DNA from 3 places in the Actinomadura keratinilytica genome. Region 2 is predicted to be linked to each of the others. Evidence: riboswitches for the same ligand, from Rfam matches in the RefSeq annotation. Region 2 holds a riboswitch; each other region holds the start of a gene.

Region 1 (6,366 bases), on a different contig from region 2:
CGAGGCTCACCAGGTGCGAGGTCTCCCAGCCGCCGATCCCGGACTCCACCCCGACGTGCAGCACGAAGAAGATCATGAAGAGGGCCGTCATCCTGCCCACCGCCGCCCACCGCACATCACCGGTCGGGGCCGTCCGGGGACCGCCGCTCACGCTCCCGACGCTGGCGAGCACCGCCAGCGACAGCACCGCGCAGACCACGAACGCCCACATGTAGTTCCGGCCGGGCAGCGCACCCACCAGCAGCGGCCCGAGGACCGCGCCGACGCCGAAGTTGCCGTGCAGCAGGTTGAGCACGCCCGTGCTGTCGGCCCCGTAGAACTCGATGAACAGCTCGTTGACGCCGACATCGATCCAGCCGAAACCGATCCCCGCCACGAAGGCCGCCGCCAGCGCAAGAGGCCAGACCGGGGCCGCGGCGAACCCCAGGCACCCGACGGCGATCGTGGTGAGCGCCGAGACGAGGAACAGCCGGTTGCCGACACGGCGCAGCCGCGGTGTGCACAGCACGCCCAGCAGAGCACCGACGAAGTGCACCGACAGCGCGAGCCCGACCTCCCCGGAGGACAGGCCGAAACGCTCGCGCATCGCGGGGACCGCCGGCCCGTACATCGCCTGGAGCGCGCCGATCACCACGAACGAAACGCACATGCCCCCCATGGCCACGCGGTTGAAGCTCGTGGCCGCGTGCTCCCTGACGCGCGCGGGGCCCGCCGCCCTCATCGGACCTGCCCGGACGGGCGGGCCGGCATCCCGGAGGGCAGCGCGAACGCCAGGTCCGCCCAGAGGCGGGCCGCGTCGGTGAACAGCAGCGCCGTCATGCCGACGGACGCGGCGGCGTCCACGTTCTCCTGCCGGTCGTCGATGAACAGCACGTCCTCGGGCCGGGTGTCGAGGATCTCGCACGCCCGGCGGTAGATCTGCGCGCCGGGCTTGGCCAGGTGCAGGTCGGAGCTGAACAGCCGGTGCCGGAAGAGCCTCGCCCAGCTCTGCCCGTCGATGAGCCGGGCCATCTCCACGACCGCGTTGGACAGCAGGGCCAGCCGCATGCCCCGCGCGTTGAGGGCCTCGACGATCTCGAGGGTGGCGTCGTTGATCTCGAACCACGCACCGAGGTCCAGGGCGACCAGCCGGTCGACGTCCTCCTCCCGGAACGGCCGCCCCAGCTGCCGGTACACGTCGCGCCAGTATCCGGCGGCGTCCACCGCGCCCAGGTCGTAGGCGGCGCGGTTCTTCCAGTAGGCGGGCCAGAACACGCCGGGTTCGACGCCTGCGGCCTCGGCCAGCCGGACCCCGGCCTGGTCGGGCGGGGCGTGGCTGATCACACCCGCGTAGTCGAAGACGATCCAGTCCACGTCGCCCCTCCACGGTCCCTCGCGAGCAGAACCTTGACTTTCAAACATCTATCACGTGAGATGCAACATGTGGAAGGTTCGAATCGGCACCGAGAGATCATCGAAAGGTTGCGAACGGCCGAGCGGGTCACCGTCGCCGAGCTGGCCGCGCAGACCGGCTGCTCGGAGATGACCATCCGCCGCGACCTCGACCAGCTCGCCGAACAGGGCGTGCTGCGCCGGGTCCGGGGCGGCGCGGTGAGCCTGCTGCTGCGCGGCGAGGCCCCGCCGTTCGCGGTCCGCGAACACGAGGCCGCCGACAGCAAGCGGCGCATCGCCGCCAAGGTCGACGAGCTGATCGCCGACGGGGAGTCGGTGATCCTCGACAGCGGCACCACGGTCCTGCAGGTCGCCCGCGCTCTGGCGCGCCGGCGGATCACCGCGATCCCGCTCGACCTGCACTCGGTGAACGCGCTGAGCGCCGCGCCCGATGTGCGGCTGCTGGTCCCCGGCGGCCAGATGCTGCCGGGCACGCTCTCGCTGGTCGGACACTTCACCGAGACCTCGCTGCGCGCGCTGCGCGTCGACACCGCCGTACTCGCGGTGTGCGGGCTGTCGGCCCGGCACGGGCTGACGGCCCACGACCTGGCAGAGGTCCCGATCAAACAGGCGGCGCTCGCCGCCGCACAGCGCAAGATCGCCGTGTGCGACGGTTCCAAGTTCACCCGGACCGGGCTCGGACATGTCTGCCCGGTCACCGATCTGGACGCGATCGTCACCGACTCCAGCGCGCCGCCCGGCGAACTGGAGAAGATCGAGGCCGCGGGGGTCGCGGTCATCCTGGTGTGATCTCCGGCCTGCGCCCGACGTTTCGAACGCGAGAGGAAGTGACGGCAGCCATGCCCGCGCCCGGCCCCGTGACCTCGGTCATCTTCGACATCGGCGGCGTGATCATCGACTGGGATCCGCTGCACCTGTACCGCAAGCTGATTCCCGACGACGCGGAACGGGAGCGCTTCCTCACCGAGGTCTGCTCCGACTCGTGGAACGCCGAGCAGGACCGCGGCCGTTCGTTCGCCGAGGCCGTCGAGGTGGCCGCCGCCCGCCACCCGGACCAGCGCGAGCTGATCGAGGCGTACTGGCGGCGGTGGCCGGAGATGCTGGGCGGACCCATCCCGGGCGTGCCTGAACTCGTCGCCGAGATCCACGGCGCGGGCACGCCGATGTTCGCCATCACCAACTGGTCGGCCGAGACCTACCCGATCGCCGTGCGCGAGTACCCGGTGCTGGAGCTGTTCCGGGACGTCGTGGTGTCCGGGGAGGTGAAGGTGTGCAAGCCCGACCCGGAGATCTTCCGGCTCGCCCTGCAGCGGTTCGGTGTGGCGCCGCACGAGACACTGTTCGTCGACGACAACCCGGTCAACGTGGCGGCGGCCGAGGCCCTCGGCATGGGAGCCCTCCTCTTCACCGACGCCACATCACTCCGCGACCGACTGAAGCCGCTCGGACTCCTGTAATCGGAAGGCAAACCAAGCCCCGCCGACTGCTCGCGATCCGCACGTCGGCATTCCCCGCCTCCAGAGGTCATTGCCGGGGCGGGATGGACGGCAACCGTCCCAGGGAATCTGTGCGCAATAACTAACGTACCCACACAAACACCTGGATCCGGTCCCCGAAGCGAGGGGCCGGCCAGCCCGTCCCCGCGCAGGCCGCGCATCGAGCAGGTCGCCGCGCACGCCGTTCGTCACCTGGCGTTCCTGCGGTGCACCGACACCGTCGCCCGTCAGGTGATCGATTCGGTCCCCGGGCTGCCCGGTGTTCTGGGCTCATGGTCGCCGGCCCCGGCCGGGCAACTGCCCGATGCCGGCGGGGGCGATCAGGTGGTCTTCGCGTCCCGCTGAGAACGCCCGCCCTCGCCGCCGTCCGGTGGGCGATGGAGTAGGCCGGGTGCGGCCGACGTCGCTGCTTCGGCGTCAAGCGTGGCAGCGGGCGTTGGTCCATCCGGAAGGTGATCTGCCGTCGGGCGCAGTGATCGCGCAGGAGTTCGGACGTGGCGAGCGATGGGGCCGTCCGGCCGAACAGGCCGGGCTCGCCGGGCACCTCGATGCACTTGATCAGCGTGCTGGTGGCACGCCGGGACCGGTGGTCGATCATTGGTGGGACCGGGTCGGCGTTGTCGCCGACATCATGCCGCTCAGCTCATCGCGTGAGCAGACGCCGTCGGCCACCCTGGCGGCACAGACGAGGCGTGGCCCGCCGCTCGTCTGCGTGACGCCTGCTCTTCGTGCAGGACGGTCGAAGCGGGACCTTGGTGCAAGTAGGTGGCAGGTGTCGCATGTGCCATCATTGTGCGCTGTAGGCGACGGCGGAACGAGGAAGCCGGTGCGAATCCGGCGCGGTCCCGCCACTGTGATCGGCGAGCGGATCCCGAACGACGCCACTGCCCGCTCCGGCGGGTGGGAAGGCCGGGACGAGCGTTGACCCGAGAGCCAGGAGACTCACGTCGTCGCTTCCTCGAAGGAACCCGGGGCGGATCTCCCCGGAGAGAGGACGGTGGACCGGGCATGCCCGAATTCCCTGCCCGCGCGCGGCGGTTCCGCGGCCGCGCGGCGGCCCCTCCCTGCGATCCGCCCCTTCCGCGCCGCGGACGCCGTCGCGGAACGGCGGTCGCGGCCCGTCGCAGGGAGAGACAGCGATGCTTCGTGCCTCGCATCGGTTCGGCGGTCTTGTCCTGGCCGCCCTGTTCGCGCTCACGGCATGCGGAGGCGGTGGCGGTTCGCCGTCCACGGCCGCGGATCGCGGCTGTGTCAAGGACTTCGACGCGTCCAAGGACTACTTCCCGGTCAAGCAGACCGTCCGGCACGCCGCCAACTTCACCCTGACCTACGCCAAGAACTACCAGGTCGTCACCGTCGAACAGCCCGCACCCGGGGCCAGGCCGGAGAAGTACGTGCTGGTGCGGTGCGGCACCCCGGCGCCCAAGGCGGAAGGCGATCTGGCCGGGGCGATCACGGTGGAGACACCGATCGACACGCTGTACTCGGCGTCCACCACGCACCTGCCGTTCGTCACCGAACTGGGCGTGCTGGACGTCCTGACCGGGGTGGCGCAGAGCGCGCCGATCAGCTCCCCGCAGGTGCTGGAGCGGGTGCGAAGCGGCGCGGTCGCCGAGTACGCGCGCGCCGGTCAGATCGACGTGGAGAAGGTGATCGGCGCGCGTCCGGACGTGCTGATGACCGGGGGCATCGAGGACAGGGACTACCCCGCCCTGCGCAAGGCCGGGGTGAAGGTGGTGGCCAACGCCGAGTGGCTGGAGTCCACCCCGCTCGGCCGCGCCGAGTGGATCAGGCTCATGGCCGCCCTGACCGGTACCGAGGCCAAGGCGAACGAGGTCTTCGGCAGGGTCGAGCAGGCTTACACGGCTCTGGCGGCCAAGGTCGAGGCCGCGCCCACGGTGACCGTCCTGCCCGGTCAGATGTTGCACGGCGAATGGGCGGTACCCAATGGCGGCAGCTATGTCGCCGGGCTCATCAAGGACGCGGGCGGCACCTACCCCTGGGCCTCCACCAAGGGAACCGGCAGCACGACGCTGGATCTGGAAGCGGTGCTGGCCAAGGGCAGGGACGCCAAGGTGTGGCTGGCCAACGTCACCGAGTGGAAGACCCTGGCCGACGTGCGCGAGGACGACCCCCGTTACGCCGAGTTCACCGCCTTCAAGACCGGGGCGGTGTGGTCGAGCAACAAGGCGCTCGGGCCCGGCGGAGGCAACGACTTCTATGAACGCGGGGTGGCCCGTCCGGACCTGATTCTGGCCGACCTGGTGGCCATCCTGCACCCCGATCTGGCCCCGGGCCACACTTTCACCTTCTACCGGCGGCTGGCCTCATGACGTCCCTGGCCGTGTCCGCGGTCCCGGCGATGGTCGCACGCCACCGCCGAGGACTGGTCCTTGCGGCTTCGGCGGTGGCGGCGGGGACGGCGCTGGTGCTGGCCGTGGCGATCGGCTCCACCACCATCCCCCTCACCCAGGCCGTGCCCGCCCTGCTGAAGACTCCGGGCGCCGACCCGGGCGCCGAGACCGTCATCTGGACGGTGCGGCTGCCGCGGGCGCTGACCGCGACCCTCGCCGGGGCCGCCCTGGCCGTGGCGGGCGTGCAGATGCAGACGCTGTTCCGCAACCCGCTGGCCGAGCCCTACATACTCGGGGTCAGCTCGGGCGCGAGCCTGGGAGTGGCGCTGGTGGTCGCCGGGACCGGCGGTGCGGCCGGCGCGTTCACCGCGGGCGTCGCCGGGCTCGGCCGGATCGGCGTGGTCGCGGCCGCGTCGGCGGGGGCGGCCGCGGTGCTGGTCATGGTGCTGCTGCTGTCGCGGCGGGTCCGGTCGGTGGTCACGCTCTTGGTCATCGGGGTGATGGTCGGCGCGGCCGCGACGTCGCTCATCTCCCTGCTGCTGGCCTGCACCGACCCGCGCCGCGCCCAGCAGTTCATCTCCTGGGGGCTGGGCGGCTTCACCGGGGTGTCCTGGGCGGACCTGGCGCTGTTCGCGCCGGTGTGCGGCGGTGCGCTGGCCGCCGCGCTCGCCGGGATCAAACCCCTCAACGCGCTGCTGCTGGGGGAGAACTACGCCCGCACCATGGGGGTGAAGGTGCGGCGCGTCCGCACGGGCACGCTGCTGTCGGCGTCGGTGCTGGCCGGTGCGGTCACCGCCTACTGCGGTCCCATCGCCTTCCTCGGCCTGGCCGTACCGCACCTCGCCCGGCTGCTGCTGGGCACCTCTGACCACCGGGTGCTCATGCCCGGGGCCTTGCTGCTGGGCGCGGCGGCGGCGCTGCTGTGCTGCGTGGCCACCCAGCTGCCCGGCGGCGGCGCCGTGCTGCCCCTCAACGCGGTGACCACGCTGGTCGGCACCCCCGTGGTGATCGCCGTCCTGCTGCGCAGCCGCGCGGCCCGGCTCGGCCCGGCGGTGTGAGAGGACGGGTGGGAGATGACACTGGAACTGCGTGCCCTGACCGCCGGTTATCCCGGCCGCCGTGGA
Region 2 (6,366 bases):
ACCGCACAGGCGGCGAACGCCCCAACCGCCAAGATCCGCCGAACAGGACACCTAGAGCAGGTTTCGACGGGAGGTGAGCGCGTCGTGGCGTCGCCGCCGCGATCTCGATCCTGGGCGACTAAATCCGGCACCGGCAGCGGCGGGGCGGCCGCAGCGGTCGTCCACCCGCCTGCGACTCGGTCGGCTGCAAGGCCCGCCATGCCGCAGAGTGCGGCGTCAACCGCCTCAAGCACCACCGTCCCGCGGCCCCCGCCACGACACGCTCTTCGTCCACGACCAGGCCAATCTCCCGAGATCACCGCAGCCGACGAATGGCTCCACCTACTCCGGAACACGACGTAGGCGGCGATGACACGCTGGAGAAATCGGCGGCGGCACGCGGAGGCTCGGCGTGCCGTGACGCGAGGCCGTGATCCGCCATCGCGGCGCGCAGGACCGGCATGATGACCGCGCCGAGCGCGGACAGCGCGCGGCTGAAGCTCAACTGCGTCCCACGCTCGCAGGCGGTGCGTTCGACCCTGGTTCAGGGGAATGCCACCAGACCGACCGCGCCGTCCACCGCCTGCGGTGGTGCTGTTTCACAATGGCTGCGGAGTCACTGCCTGACCAGATCCTGTGACGTCGGTCGAGGGTTCGCGGTGGGGCCGGAGCGCTCTGCGGCCTGCGCTCGATAGCGCCCCGGTGTAATGCCGAACTCCCTCTCGAAGGCGTGGGAGAGCGCGTACGGGCTGCCGTAGCCGACCCGGCCGGCGATGGTGGCCAGGGTTTCCTTGGTGTCGCGGAGCATGGTGGCGGCGAGGACCAAACGCCACCAGGTCAGGTAGGCCATCGGAGGGCGGCCGACCAGTGCGGTGAACCGGCGTGCCAGGGTGGCGCGGGAGACGCCCGCCTCCGCGGCCAGGCTTTCGACGCTCCACGGCGCGGCCGGTTTCGTGTGCATCGCCCGCAGGGCCGCGGCGGTCACCGGGTCGTCCAGCGCGGTGGGCCATGCTCCGCCGGTGGCCTCGGCCATCCAGGCCCGGATCATGTAGATGAGGAGGAGGTCGAGCAGGTTCGGGAGGGCCACGCAGGAGCCGGGGCGCACCTCGTCCAGCTCACCGGCGAGCAGGTCGATCGCGGCACGGAGTTCGGGGTGGCTGCCGACCCGGTTCGGAATGTGGACGACCTCGGGCAACTCCGTCATCAGCGGGTGCATGCGGCTGCAGTCGAGCCGGTACTTGCCGCAGAGCATCTCCACTTCCTCGCGACCAGGTCGGCCTCGCGCCCCCGTCTCCGTAAGCCACTGCTCGAACGGCTCCGCCTTCCCCCCCGCGACCGACGCGTCGACGGGGGAATCGGCGATCACATGGCCGGCGCCGTGAGGCAGCAGCACCGCGTCGCCCACGCCGAGGGACATCCGGGCGCCGCCATCGGTCAGCAGCCAGCAGCCGCCTTTCACCACGACGTGGAAGCCCGCGCCGTCGTAGGGGGCCAGCCGCACGCACCAGCTTCCGCTCGTACGCACTCGGCGAAACCGGGGGTGCCCAAGACGCACGGCGGAGATGGCGTCACTCACCACGTCCATGCACCAAGATTATGCCCACGCATCATGTATGAGACGCCTTCTTATTCACTCGAGCCAAGTGCGCATTGAGCGGATCGTTCGGGGTTTTTAGGGTCGGGCGCATGACGAACGTGAATGTGAGCGTGCAGAGCATGTCGCTGGGGGACGTCGAGGTCATCCGGGTCGTCGAGTGGCACGTACCGTTCATGCCCACCTCCGCCATGTTCCCCGCCGTCGCCGCCGAGGTGTGGAAGGACAACGAGGACTGGCTGGCACCGGACCACTGGGAGCCGGACACCGACAGGGTGGTGGCCGCCCTGCAGAGTTGGGTGCTGCGCAGCAGTGGGCGGACCGTGCTGGTGGACACCGGAGCGGGTGCCGGGCGCGAGCGCCCCGGCATGGGGCCGTTCCACCGGGCCCAGAGCGATCTTCCCGGTCTGCTGGCGAAGGCCGGTGTCCGCCCGCAGGATGTGGACGTCGTCGTCAACACCCACCTCCACGTCGACCACGTCGGCTGGAACACCGTCGACGCCGACGGGCGGTGGGTACCGACGTTCCCCAACGCCCGGTACCTCATCCCGGCCGCCGACGACTTCCATTTCGGTCCGGACAACGCGTACGGCAACGGTGCGCGGGAGGTCGATCGCCTGATCTACGAGGACAGCATCGCGCCCATCCACCAGGCCGGGCAGGCCGTGCTGTGGGACGGCTTCCACCGCATCGACGAGCACCTCACCTTGGAGTCCGCGCCCGGCCACACTCCCGGCTCGTCGGTGCTGCGGCTCGTATCCGGGAGCGACCGGGCGGTCTTCGTCGGAGATCTGCTGCACAGCCCGGTGCAGATCCTCCACCCCTGCTGCAACAGCAACGCCTGCATGGATCCGGAACAGGCTGTGAACAGCCGTCGGCTGATCCTGGGGAGGGCGGCGGATGAACGGGAGCTGCTCGTCCCCGCGCACTTCGGCGGTGCGGGCGCCCTGGAAGTCCGCCGGAACAGCGCCGCTTTCGCCCTCGGCCCCTGGGCGGCGGCCGCACCGAAGGAGACGGCGCCACTCTCCGAGTGACCCTTCACCCTGGCGTCGTCGCTGCGGTTCCGCCAGGGCAGGACTGCGCCGATGACGGTGAGCCGTTGCCGGTGGAGCGCGTCCGGTGGATTTCGCAGCAGCGCGGTCGCCGGGCTGCTCCTGCCCGGTGGTGACGGGCCGAGCCTGGCGCCAGGGGTGGCGGCGTCGCGCCTCGCTGCCGGTCGGTGCAGCCTTCGACCACTGTAACGCGGTGTCTGCACCGGAGGCGGGCACGCGGCCGCCAAGTTGCACCGCACACAACCCAGGAGCGACGCCGGTGCGGCCGCCTCCGGCACTCGTGGCGCAGCCGCACCGACGTGGTTGCGGTCGGAAGACGGGCGGCCGCGCGGTGGCCGTGTGTCGCTACACTCGCTTGCGCGGATGGTTCATCCGGCCCCGGGCGGGGCCGGATGTCGTAAGAGGGAACCCGGTGAGAGTCCGGGACTGCCCCGCAGCGGTGAGCGGGAACGACCGCCGTCATCACGCACTGGGCCGTACGGCCTGGGAAGCGACGGCCAGTAGGACGCTCCTACACCGGTAGGAGCGACGCCCGCGAGTCCGAAGACCTGCCTCCGCCCGTGCGCCGACCGGCGTGCGGTGGTCTGCGGCCTCGCGGGAGGGCCTGCGGCCGGTACGCGCGTCGTACCCTGCGCTGCTCCCTTTCGCGCGGCCGCCTGTGGCTAGCGAGGGAAGCCGCCATGAACACCACCATCCTCGGATACCCCCGCATCGGGGCGCGCCGCGAGCTGAAGTTCGCCACCGAGGACTACTGGGCCGGGCGCATCGACGCCGCCGCGTTGGAGAAGGCGGGCGCCGACCTGCGCGCCGCCGTCTGGACCGAGCTGCGCGACGCGGGCCTGGACGCGATCCCGTCGAACACCTTCTCCTTCTACGACCAGCTGCTGGACACCAGCGTCCTGGTCGACGCCGTTCCGAACCGCTACCGCCACCTGACCGGCCTCGACCGGTACTTCGCCATGGCGCGGGGCGTCCAGGACGTCCCGCCGCTGGAGATGACCAAGTGGTTCGACACCAATTACCACTACATCGTCCCCGAACTCTCCCCGGGAACCAGGTTCCGGCTGGCGGACGGAGCGGCGGCCAAACCGCTGCTCGAGTACCGGGAGGCCAAGGCCCTCGGCATCGAGACGCGTCCGGTGCTGGTCGGGCCGCTCACCTATCTGCTGCTGGCCAAGCCCGCGGCGGACGCGCCCGCGGGGTTCCGCCCGCTCGAGCTGCTCGACGGGCTGGTCGAGGTGTACGCCGAGCTGCTGGAACGGCTGGCCGGGGCGGGCACCGCATGGGTGCAGCTGGACGAACCCGCGCTGGCGGCCGACCGGACCGAAGCGGAGATCGCCGCGCTCGCCCGCGCCTACGCGCGGCTCGGCGCGCTGCCCAGCAGGCCGCGCCTGCTGGTCGCCACCTACTTCGGCAGGGTCGGCGCGGAGGCGCTGCGCGTGCTGGCCGACAGCCGGGTCGAGGCCGTCGGGCTGGACTTCGTCACCGGACCGGACAACCTCGAGGTGCTCGCCTCGATCGGCGGCCTGCCGCGCAGGACCGTCGTGGCGGGCGTGGTCGACGGCCGCAACGTCTGGCGGGTCGACTCCCGCCGCGCGAAGGCCACGTGCGCCGCGCTGCTGGGGCTGGCCGGCCAGGTGGCGGTGAGCACCTCGTGCTCGCTGCTGCACGTGCCGATCGACCTGGACGCCGAGACCTCGCTCGACCCGGCCGTGCGGGAACGGCTGGCGTTCGCCCGCCAGAAGGTCGCCGAGGTCGTCGCGCTCGGCAAAGCGCTGCGCGAGGACGCCCCGGCCACCGCCGAGATCCCGGCGCCTCCCGCCGGGATCGACCACCGCGTCCGCGCCCGCCTGGACATGCTCGGCGACGCGCGCCGCGGCGACCGCGCCGCCCGGTTCGCCGCCCAGCGGGCCGCGTTGCGCCTGCCCGACCTGGCCACGACGACGATCGGCTCGTTCCCCCAGACTCCGCAGATCCGCAAGGTCCGCGCCGACCACCGGGCCGGTCGCATCTCCGCGGACGCCTACATCCAGGCGATGAAGGACGAGATCGCCCGCGTCATCAGGCTGCAGGAGGAGATCGGGCTCGACGTGCTCGTGCACGGTGAGCCCGAACGCAACGACATGGTCCAGTACTTCGCCGAGCAACTGGACGGATTCGCCACGACCGAGCACGGGTGGGTGCAGTCCTACGGTTCCCGCTGCGTGCGGCCGCCGATCCTGCACAGCGACGTCGCACGCCCCCGGCCGATGACCGTCGAGTGGACCACCTACGCCCAGGGCCTGACGAACAAGCCCGTCAAGGGCATGCTCACCGGCCCGGTCACCATGCTGGCCTGGTCGTTCGTCCGCGACGACCAGCCCCTGGCCGACACCGCCCGCCAGGTCGCCCTCGCCCTGCGCGACGAGATCGGCGACCTGGAGTCGGCGGGGATCCGCATCATCCAGGTCGACGAGCCCGCGCTGCGCGAACTGCTGCCGCTGCGCCGCGCCGAGCACGCGGCCTACCTGCAGTGGGCCGTCGGCGCGTTCCGGCTGGCCACCTCGGGAGTGGCCGACACCACCCAGATCCACACCCACATGTGCTACTCGGAGTTCGGCGAGATCATCGACGCGATCGGCGCCCTCGACGCCGACGTCACCAGCGTCGAGGCGGCCCGCTCGCGCATGGAGCTGGTCGCCGACCTGCGCGCCGCCGGATACCGGAACGGCATCGGCCCCGGCGTCTACGACATCCACTCCCCCCGGATCCCCTCGGTGCAGGAGATGGAGGACAACCTGCGGCGTGCGCTGCAGGCCGTCGAGCCCGGCAGGTTGTGGGCCAACCCCGACTGCGGGTTGAAGACCCGCGACTACCCCGAGGTCGAGGCGTCCTTGCGCAACCTGGTCGCCGCCGCGCGACGCGTCCGGGAGAGCCTCTCGGGCTGACCTTGAAGATCGGACGGTGCATGGCCCGGGGCCTGTCCGCGGGCCATGCACCGACACCGCGGCACGCCGCAGCCGACCGGCTCCCCCGTCCCGGCGACCTGGTCCACATCGACGTCAAACTCGGCCGCACCCCGGGACGGGGGCGTGCGCGGGCCGCGTTGACCGCATCGGCAGCGGCCACCTCTACCCGTACACCGCCCTGGACGACCACTCCCGCCCAGCAGACGAGTGATCAGCCCCTTTCCCTATCTTCGCCAGGTTGCGCGTTTCGCTTGCTTCGATCTTCTACCTCTCGCAACCATAGAATGACAACGGTTTTCATGTTCAATTTGGGAGGGTTCGTGAAGGTTGCGTTCGTGGGCAAGGGCGGGAGCGGCAAGACCACGCTGTCTTCGCTGTTCATCCGGCACCTGGCCGCCGAGGGGGTACCGGTCGTCGCGATCGACGCCGACATCAACCAGCATCTCGGCGTCGCGCTCGGCATGAGCGAGGAGGAAGCGGCCGGCGTGCCGGCGCTGGGGGCGCACCTCACGTAGATCAAGGACTACCCTTCGCGGAGACAATCCGCGGATCGCCTCCACGGCCGAGATGATCAAAACGACGCCCCCAGGACGTGGCTCCCGGCTCCTGCGCATTGGAGGCGACGCCCCCATCCGTGCGCTGTCACGGAGCGTCGGGGGCGTGACGTTCATGGCCACGGGGCAGTTCGACGAGGATGACCTCGGGGTGTCCTGCTATCACGGCAAGACCGGAGCGGTCGAGCTGTACCTCAACCACCTCGTCGACGGGCCCGGGGAGTACGTCGTCGTGGACA
Region 3 (6,366 bases), on a different contig from region 2:
CGACTCTGAAGGGCTCTGGGTCAAGCGGGCGGACGGAAAAGAATTTCCGCTGCGCCGGATGAGTGACGGATACCGGACCGTGGGGGCGCTCGTCGTTGATATCGTGCGGCGCATGCATCTCACATATGGGCGCCTCGAGGTCGAGGAACGGGACGGGGTGCCGACGCTTCCTTACCCGGGTGTGGTGCTCATTGACGAGGTGGACGCCCATCTTCATGTCAGTTGGCAGAAGAAGATCGGGAACTGGCTCAAGGCGCACTTCCCGGAGATCCAGTTCATCGTGACCACGCACAGCCCCTACATCTGCCAGAGCGCCGACCCTGGCGGGCTGATCCGGTTGCCGGGGCCCGACGAGCAGGAGCCGCCGCGGGTGGTCGATGACGACTTGTATCGCCGGATCGTGTACGGCAGCGGGGACGACGCGGTGCTGTCCGAGCTGTTCGGGTTGGAAACGCCTTACTCGGAGGAGGCGGAGCGGCTGCGCGAGCGGCTCGGCGACCTCGAGGGAAAGGTGCTCGACGGTGAGGCGTCGGAGGATGAACTCGCCGAGTACGAACGGCTGAGCAAGAAACTGCAGAGTTCGTTGAGCGCACGAGTTCGTGAGGTCTCCTCGCGGCTCGAAGACGAAGCGTGATCCCGCTGGCACGGCCGCCGCTCGATGACGAACTGGCGGAGGCGCTTGAGCGGCGAACGGACACGTTGGTGCGTGTGTGCGCGGATGTCTCGCGGGCTCGCAAAGAGTGGAATGCGGCGCGGCCGGAGCGCGGGAGACTGCGCGACATTCTCGCCGGAATGGCGCCGGGCGTCGAGCGCTGCATGTACTGCGGGGACAGCCTGGGCACCTCGATCGACCACTTCGAGCCGTTGAAGGAGGCGCCGCTCCGTACCTTCGACTGGCTGAACCACCTGCTCGCCTGCTCGATGTGCAACAGCAACCAGAAACGCGACCTTTTCCCACGGGCGGCGGACGGCGCCGCGTTGCTGATCGACCCGAGCCGGGACGACCCCTACGACCACCTTCGGCTCGTTCTCAACACCGGCCGATACAAGCATCGCGACGAGCGTGGTAAGGCCACGATCGAAGTTTTCGGGCTCAACCGGGGAGATCTGGTGTTAGGGAGGCAGCACGCCGTGCCCCGTACCGAGGCCATGGTCATGGCGCGGCGCGCGGCGCTGGACGCGGGAGACGACCGCCGAGCGGACCGGCTTGTGATCTCCCTGCTGCGTCACCCGTTCATCGACGTTCTGTACGCCATGGTGCGTGCGGCCGCGTCGCCCGGGGCTGCGATGGTGATGGATCCCCAGGTGATCCCCATGCTCGCTGATCCGGTTTTTCACGGCATGATGCCGGGCTTGCGACGCTCGTAGCGGTGGTTTGAGCCGTGCGCCGCCGTCGATGATCAGCGGGGGGCGGGGGATGAGGGGGCGGTCGGCTGGGAGCCGAAGGCGGTGAGGAAGCGGTCGCGGAAGTCGCTCATCCTCCAGACGGGGGACTGCGGGGCGGGTTTGAGGCCGTCCTGCCAGCCCCAGGCGGAGATCTGGTCCAGCACCTTCGGGTCGCGGGCGACGATGGTGATCGGGACGTCCCGGCTCGCGCCCTCGCCGGTGATCAGCGGGGCGGGCTGGTGGTCGCCGAGGAAGACCAGCACGAGGTCGTCGTCGCCGTAGGTCTCCGCGTAGGAGACCATGGTGTTCAGGCTGTACTCGATGGACTTGCGGTACTCGGCGCGGATGCGGTCGCTGGGCGGCCAGTCGGCGTCCAGGCCCGCACCGCCCTGGGCGTTGAAGACCGAGCCGTCGCCGACCTGCCGCCAGTCGACGAGGCGGGGGACGGCCGCCCAGGGGGCGTGGCTGGACACCAGCGCGGTCTCGGCCATGACCGGTGTGCCGCGGGCCTCGCGCTCCTTGCGCTGGAAGAACGACAGGACGTACTGGTCCGGCATGGTGGCGTACGCCCAGCGCGGCCCCCGGTACCCCAGGGTCCGGTTGTCGTAGACCTGGTCGTAGCCGAAGAACCGGCCCTCCGGCCAGGCCCGGATGATGGCGGGCATGAGGCCGACCGTCCGCCAGCCCGCCCGGTGGAAGGCCCGGTTGAGCGTCAGCCGGTCGCCGGCGACCAGGTTGCGGTACCGCTGCTGGTTGTCGATCCACAGGCCGGACAGCAGCGTGGCGTGGGCCAGCCAGCTTCCCCCGCCGACCGTGGAGGAGGTGAGCCAGGCGCTGCGGGCCCCGATCCCGGCCTTGCGCAGGCGTTCGCCGCCGGCGTCGAGCACCGCCCCCACCTGGGCGGAGAACTCCGGGTCCTCGACGGCGTCGCGTCCGTAGCTCTCGATGAACGCGACCAGCACGTCCTTGCCGCGCAGGCCGGTCAGCAGCCGGTCGCCCGGCGTGGCGCCGAAGGCGTCCACGGCGGCCTGCCGGGCGAACACCTCCTTGTCGTGCAGGCCCTTGCGCACCGCCAGCACGCGCTTGTAGGCGAGCCGGGTGGTGGAGGACGACGCCACCGGCACCCCGGGGACCAGGTGCACGCTGAACACGGTGCCCACCGTCCACACCGCCCACAGCACCGCGACGGCGCGGGCCGCCCCGCTGTCGTGCCGGGCCGCGACGCCCGCCAGCCGCACCGCCGCCAGCGCCACGACCACGATCACGACGACGGCCAGCCCCACCGCCCCGGCCGGCGCCGCGACGCCGCCGACCCCGCCGTACTCGCCGGTGAAGAACTCCAGGCCCGCGCCGACGAACGCCCAGTCCAGCACCGGGTCCCACGGCCGCACCAGCACCTGGTAGAAGCCCATGTCGACGATCTTCACGACGAGCAGCATGCCGAGGACGGCGCCGCCGGCCCCCGCCGCGATCCGCCGGGCCCGCCCGCGCAGGACCAGCACGACGACCACGCCGAGGACCCCCTCGATCGGCACGCGGGCGAACGCGCCCGGGGTGAGCCTGTCGAGCCGGTTCGGCGTGAGCAGGGCGAAGGCCACCAGCAGGAACGCCAGGACGGTCAGCGTCCGCGGCCAGACCCGGCGCCGGCGCAGCGCGGCGAGCGCTCTCCGCGGGCGGGACGGGGCGTCTTGCGTCGTCGGGTCGCCGTCCGGCGGCGCCGTTCCCCGAGGGGACGGCGTGAAGACAGACACGAGAAGGTCCTCCCATACGCAGCCAGCCCACCACTGTCGCGCACGCCGGCTCACGGGGGAGACCGGTCCGCGCTGCCCGCCCCTAGGTACGGCGGCTGCGGGGCGCCGGTTCAGCCACGGCTACGATGACGGCCGACGGCAGGGGAGGAACCCGGTGCGAATCCGGGGCTGTCCCGCAACTGTGACCGGGGAGTCCGCCTCCGCACACGGCCACGGCGCACGCGCTGGAAGGCCGGAGGCCGCGACGCCGATCCGGGAGCCAGGAGACTCCGCGCCGTCGCGACCTCGTCACCGAGCCGGGGCGCGGACCCCGGAGGAGGCCCTGCCGATGCGTGTCCTGCTGCTGTCCACCGCCGACACCGAGCTGCTCGCCGCCCGCGCGGCCGACGCCGGCTACGTGACGGCCAATCCGGTGCGGCTCGCCCCCGAGGAGGCCGAACGGCTCGCCGAGGACGCCGACGTCGTCGTCGTGCGGCTGCTGGGCGGACGCAAGACCTGGCCGGAGGGCGTCGAGCGGCTGCGGCGCCGCGGCGGCCCGCCCGCGGTGTTCCTCGGCGGCGAGGCCGACCCGGACGCCGAGCTGATGGGCCTGTCCACCGTCCCGGCCGGGGTGGCGGCCGAGGCGCTGGCCTACCTGCGCGAGGGCGGCGTCGCCAACCTGCGGGAACTGGCCCGGTTCCTGTCGGACACCGTGCTGCTGACGGGCGAGGGCTTCGCACCGCCCGCCGCGATGCCGTCGTACGGGGTGCACGGCTCGTACGCGCACGACCCGGACCGCCCCACGGTCGGCGTCGTCTTCTACCGCGCGCACGAACTGTCGGGAAACACCGCGTTCGTCGATGTGCTGTGCCGGAAGATCGAGGAGAAGGGCGGCAACGCGCTGCCGGTGTTCTGCGGGTCGCTGCGCGGCGCCGACCCGGGCCTGCTGGACCTGCTCGGCAAGGCCGACGCGCTGGTCGCGACCGTGCTGGCGGCGGGCGGGACGGTCGCCGCGCAGGCCGTCGCGGGCGGCGACGAGGACTCCTGGGACGCCGGCGCGCTGGCGGCCCTGGACGTGCCCGTCGTGCAGGGCCTGTGCCTGACCGCGCCCCGCGCCGCCTGGCAGGAGTCGGACGGGGCGCTGTCGCCGATGGACGCGGCCATGCAGGTCGCCATCCCCGAGTTCGACGGGCGCCTGGTCTCCGTGCCGTTCTCCTTCAAGGAGGAGGGCCCCGACGGCGTCCCCGTGTACGTGGCCGACGAGGAGCGGGCCGCCCGCGTCGCCGGGATCGCCGTGCGGCACGCGCGGCTGCGGCACGTGCCGAACGACCGCAAACGCGTCGCGATCGTGCTGTCGTCGTACCCCACCAAGCACTCGCGGATCGGCAACGCCGTCGGCCTGGACACGCCCACCTCGGCCGTGCGGCTGCTGCGCGCCATGGCCGCCGCCGGCTACCGGCTGGGCGGCGACGACACGCTGTGGCGCGACCCCGACAGCGGCGACCCGCTCATCCACGCGCTGATCGAGGCGGGCGGCCACGACGTGGAGTGGCTCACCGAAGAGCAGCTGCGCGCCGCTCCCGCGCGGGTGCCCCTCGCCGCCTACCGCCGCTGGTTCGAGGCGCTGCCCGAGCCGCTGCGCGAACGCGTCCGCGAGCACTGGGGCGAACCGCCCGGCGACCTGTACGTGGACGGCGACGACATCGTCCTGGCGTCGCTGCGGTTCGGCAACGCCGTGCTGATGATCCAGCCGCCGCGGGGCTTCGGCGAGAACCCCGTGGCGATCTACCACGACCCGGACCTGCCGCCGTCCCACCACTACCTGGCCGCCTACCGCTGGCTGGACGAGGAGTTCGGCGCCGACGCGATCGTGCACCTCGGCAAGCACGGCACGCTGGAATGGCTGCCCGGCAAGGGGCTCGGCCTGTCCGCCGAGTGCGCACCCGACGGCGTGCTGGGCGACCTGCCGCTGGTGTACCCGTTCATCGTCAACGACCCGGGCGAGGGCACGCAGGCCAAACGGCGCGGGCACGCCACCGTCGTCGACCACCTCGTGCCGCCCATGGCGCGCGCCGAGACCTACGGCGACCTGGCCAAGCTGGAGCAGCTGCTGGACGAGTACGCCACCGTCGCCGACCTGGACCCGGCCAAACTCCCCGCGGTGCGCGCCCAGATCTGGACGCTGGTGCAGGCCGCGCAGCTGCACCGCGACCTGGGCCGGGAGGAGATGCCCGGCGAGGCCGAGTTCGACGACTTCATCCTGCACATCGACGGCTACCTGTGCGAGGTCAAGGACGTGCAGATCCGCGACGGCCTGCACGTCCTGGGGCAGGAGCCGCTCGGCGCGGCCCGCGTCAACCTGGTGCTGGCCGTGCTGCGCGCCGCCCAGGTGTGGGGCGGCGTCGCCGGCGCCATGCCGGGCCTGCGCGCCGCGCTCGCCGCCGCGCACGGCCTGGACGAGAAGGCGCTGCTCGCCGAGCCCGGCGCGGTGGTGGACGCCGACATCGCCGGCACGCACGCGCGCACCGCCTCCGACGCCGTCGACGTCCTGGAGTCCCTCGCCCGCCGCCTGGTCGAGGGCATGGAGGAACGCGGCTGGGACGCAGCCCAGGCCCCCGCCGTGTGCCGCGCCGCCCTCGACCGCGAGATCGGACCCGTCATCGGGCTGCTGGAGTTCGCCGCGGCCGAGGTGGTGCCGCGGCTGTCGGCCACCCGGGACGAGATCGGCGCGGTGCTGCACGCCCTGTCCGGCGGGTACGTGCCCGCCGGGCCGTCCGGGTCGCCCACCCGCGGGCTGGTCAACGTGCTGCCGACCGGCCGCAACTTCTACTCCGTCGACCCCAAGGCGATCCCGTCCCGCAACTCCTGGGAGGTCGGCGCCGCGCTGGCCGACTCGCTGATCCGGCGGCACCTGGACGACACCGGCGACTACCCGGCGAGCGTGGGCCTGACCGTGTGGGGCACCAGCGCCATGCGCACCCAGGGCGACGACATCGCCGAGGTGCTGGCGCTCATCGGCTGCCGCCCGGTGTGGGACGAGGCGTCCCGCCGCGTCACCGGCTTCGAGATCGTCCCGCTGGCGGAGCTGGGCCGCCCCCGCATCGACGTCACGCTGCGCGTCTCCGGGTTCTTCCGCGACGCGTTCCCGCACGTCATCGCGCTGCTGGACGACGCCATCGGCGCCGTCGCGGAGCTGGACGAGCCCGCCGACCGCAACTTCGTGCGGCGGCACGCCCTGGCGGACCGGGCC

Evidence for each region. A riboswitch is a leader RNA that binds a small molecule or an ion and turns the genes downstream of it on or off. The one in region 2 is predicted to bind cobalamin.
Region 1: linked by a shared signal. The riboswitch ahead of ABD879_RS10955 (ABC transporter substrate-binding protein) and the one ahead of metE (5-methyltetrahydropteroyltriglutamate--homocysteine S-methyltransferase) in region 2 are both predicted to bind cobalamin.
Region 3: linked by a shared signal. The riboswitch ahead of cobN (cobaltochelatase subunit CobN) and the one ahead of metE (5-methyltetrahydropteroyltriglutamate--homocysteine S-methyltransferase) in region 2 are both predicted to bind cobalamin.

What each region holds. Positions count from the first base shown of each region.
Region 1 covers NZ_BAABDO010000024.1:12,997-19,362, forward strand. The annotation lists gene ABD879_RS10935 (MFS transporter) at 1-649, opposite strand, end outside; gene ABD879_RS10940 (HAD family hydrolase) at 718-1,353, opposite strand; gene ABD879_RS10945 (DeoR/GlpR family DNA-binding transcription regulator) at 1,414-2,181, shown strand; gene ABD879_RS10950 (HAD family hydrolase) at 2,232-2,849, shown strand; cobalamin riboswitch at 3,651-3,851, shown strand; gene ABD879_RS10955 (ABC transporter substrate-binding protein) at 4,028-5,221, shown strand; gene ABD879_RS10960 (FecCD family ABC transporter permease) at 5,218-6,300, shown strand; gene ABD879_RS10965 (ATP-binding cassette domain-containing protein) at 6,316-6,366, shown strand, end outside.
Region 2 covers NZ_BAABDO010000001.1:139,427-145,792, reverse strand. The annotation lists gene ABD879_RS00600 (AraC family transcriptional regulator) at 596-1,564, opposite strand; gene ABD879_RS00595 (MBL fold metallo-hydrolase) at 1,666-2,607, shown strand; cobalamin riboswitch at 2,972-3,195, shown strand; gene metE (5-methyltetrahydropteroyltriglutamate--homocysteine S-methyltransferase) at 3,306-5,552, shown strand; partial or broken gene ABD879_RS00585 (ATP-binding protein) at 5,894-6,366, shown strand, end outside.
Region 3 covers NZ_BAABDO010000081.1:24,921-31,286, reverse strand. The annotation lists gene ABD879_RS22660 (AAA family ATPase) at 1-634, shown strand, start outside; gene ABD879_RS22655 (HNH endonuclease family protein) at 631-1,368, shown strand; gene ABD879_RS22650 (alkaline phosphatase family protein) at 1,401-3,137, opposite strand; cobalamin riboswitch at 3,283-3,406, shown strand; gene cobN (cobaltochelatase subunit CobN) at 3,466-6,366, shown strand, end outside.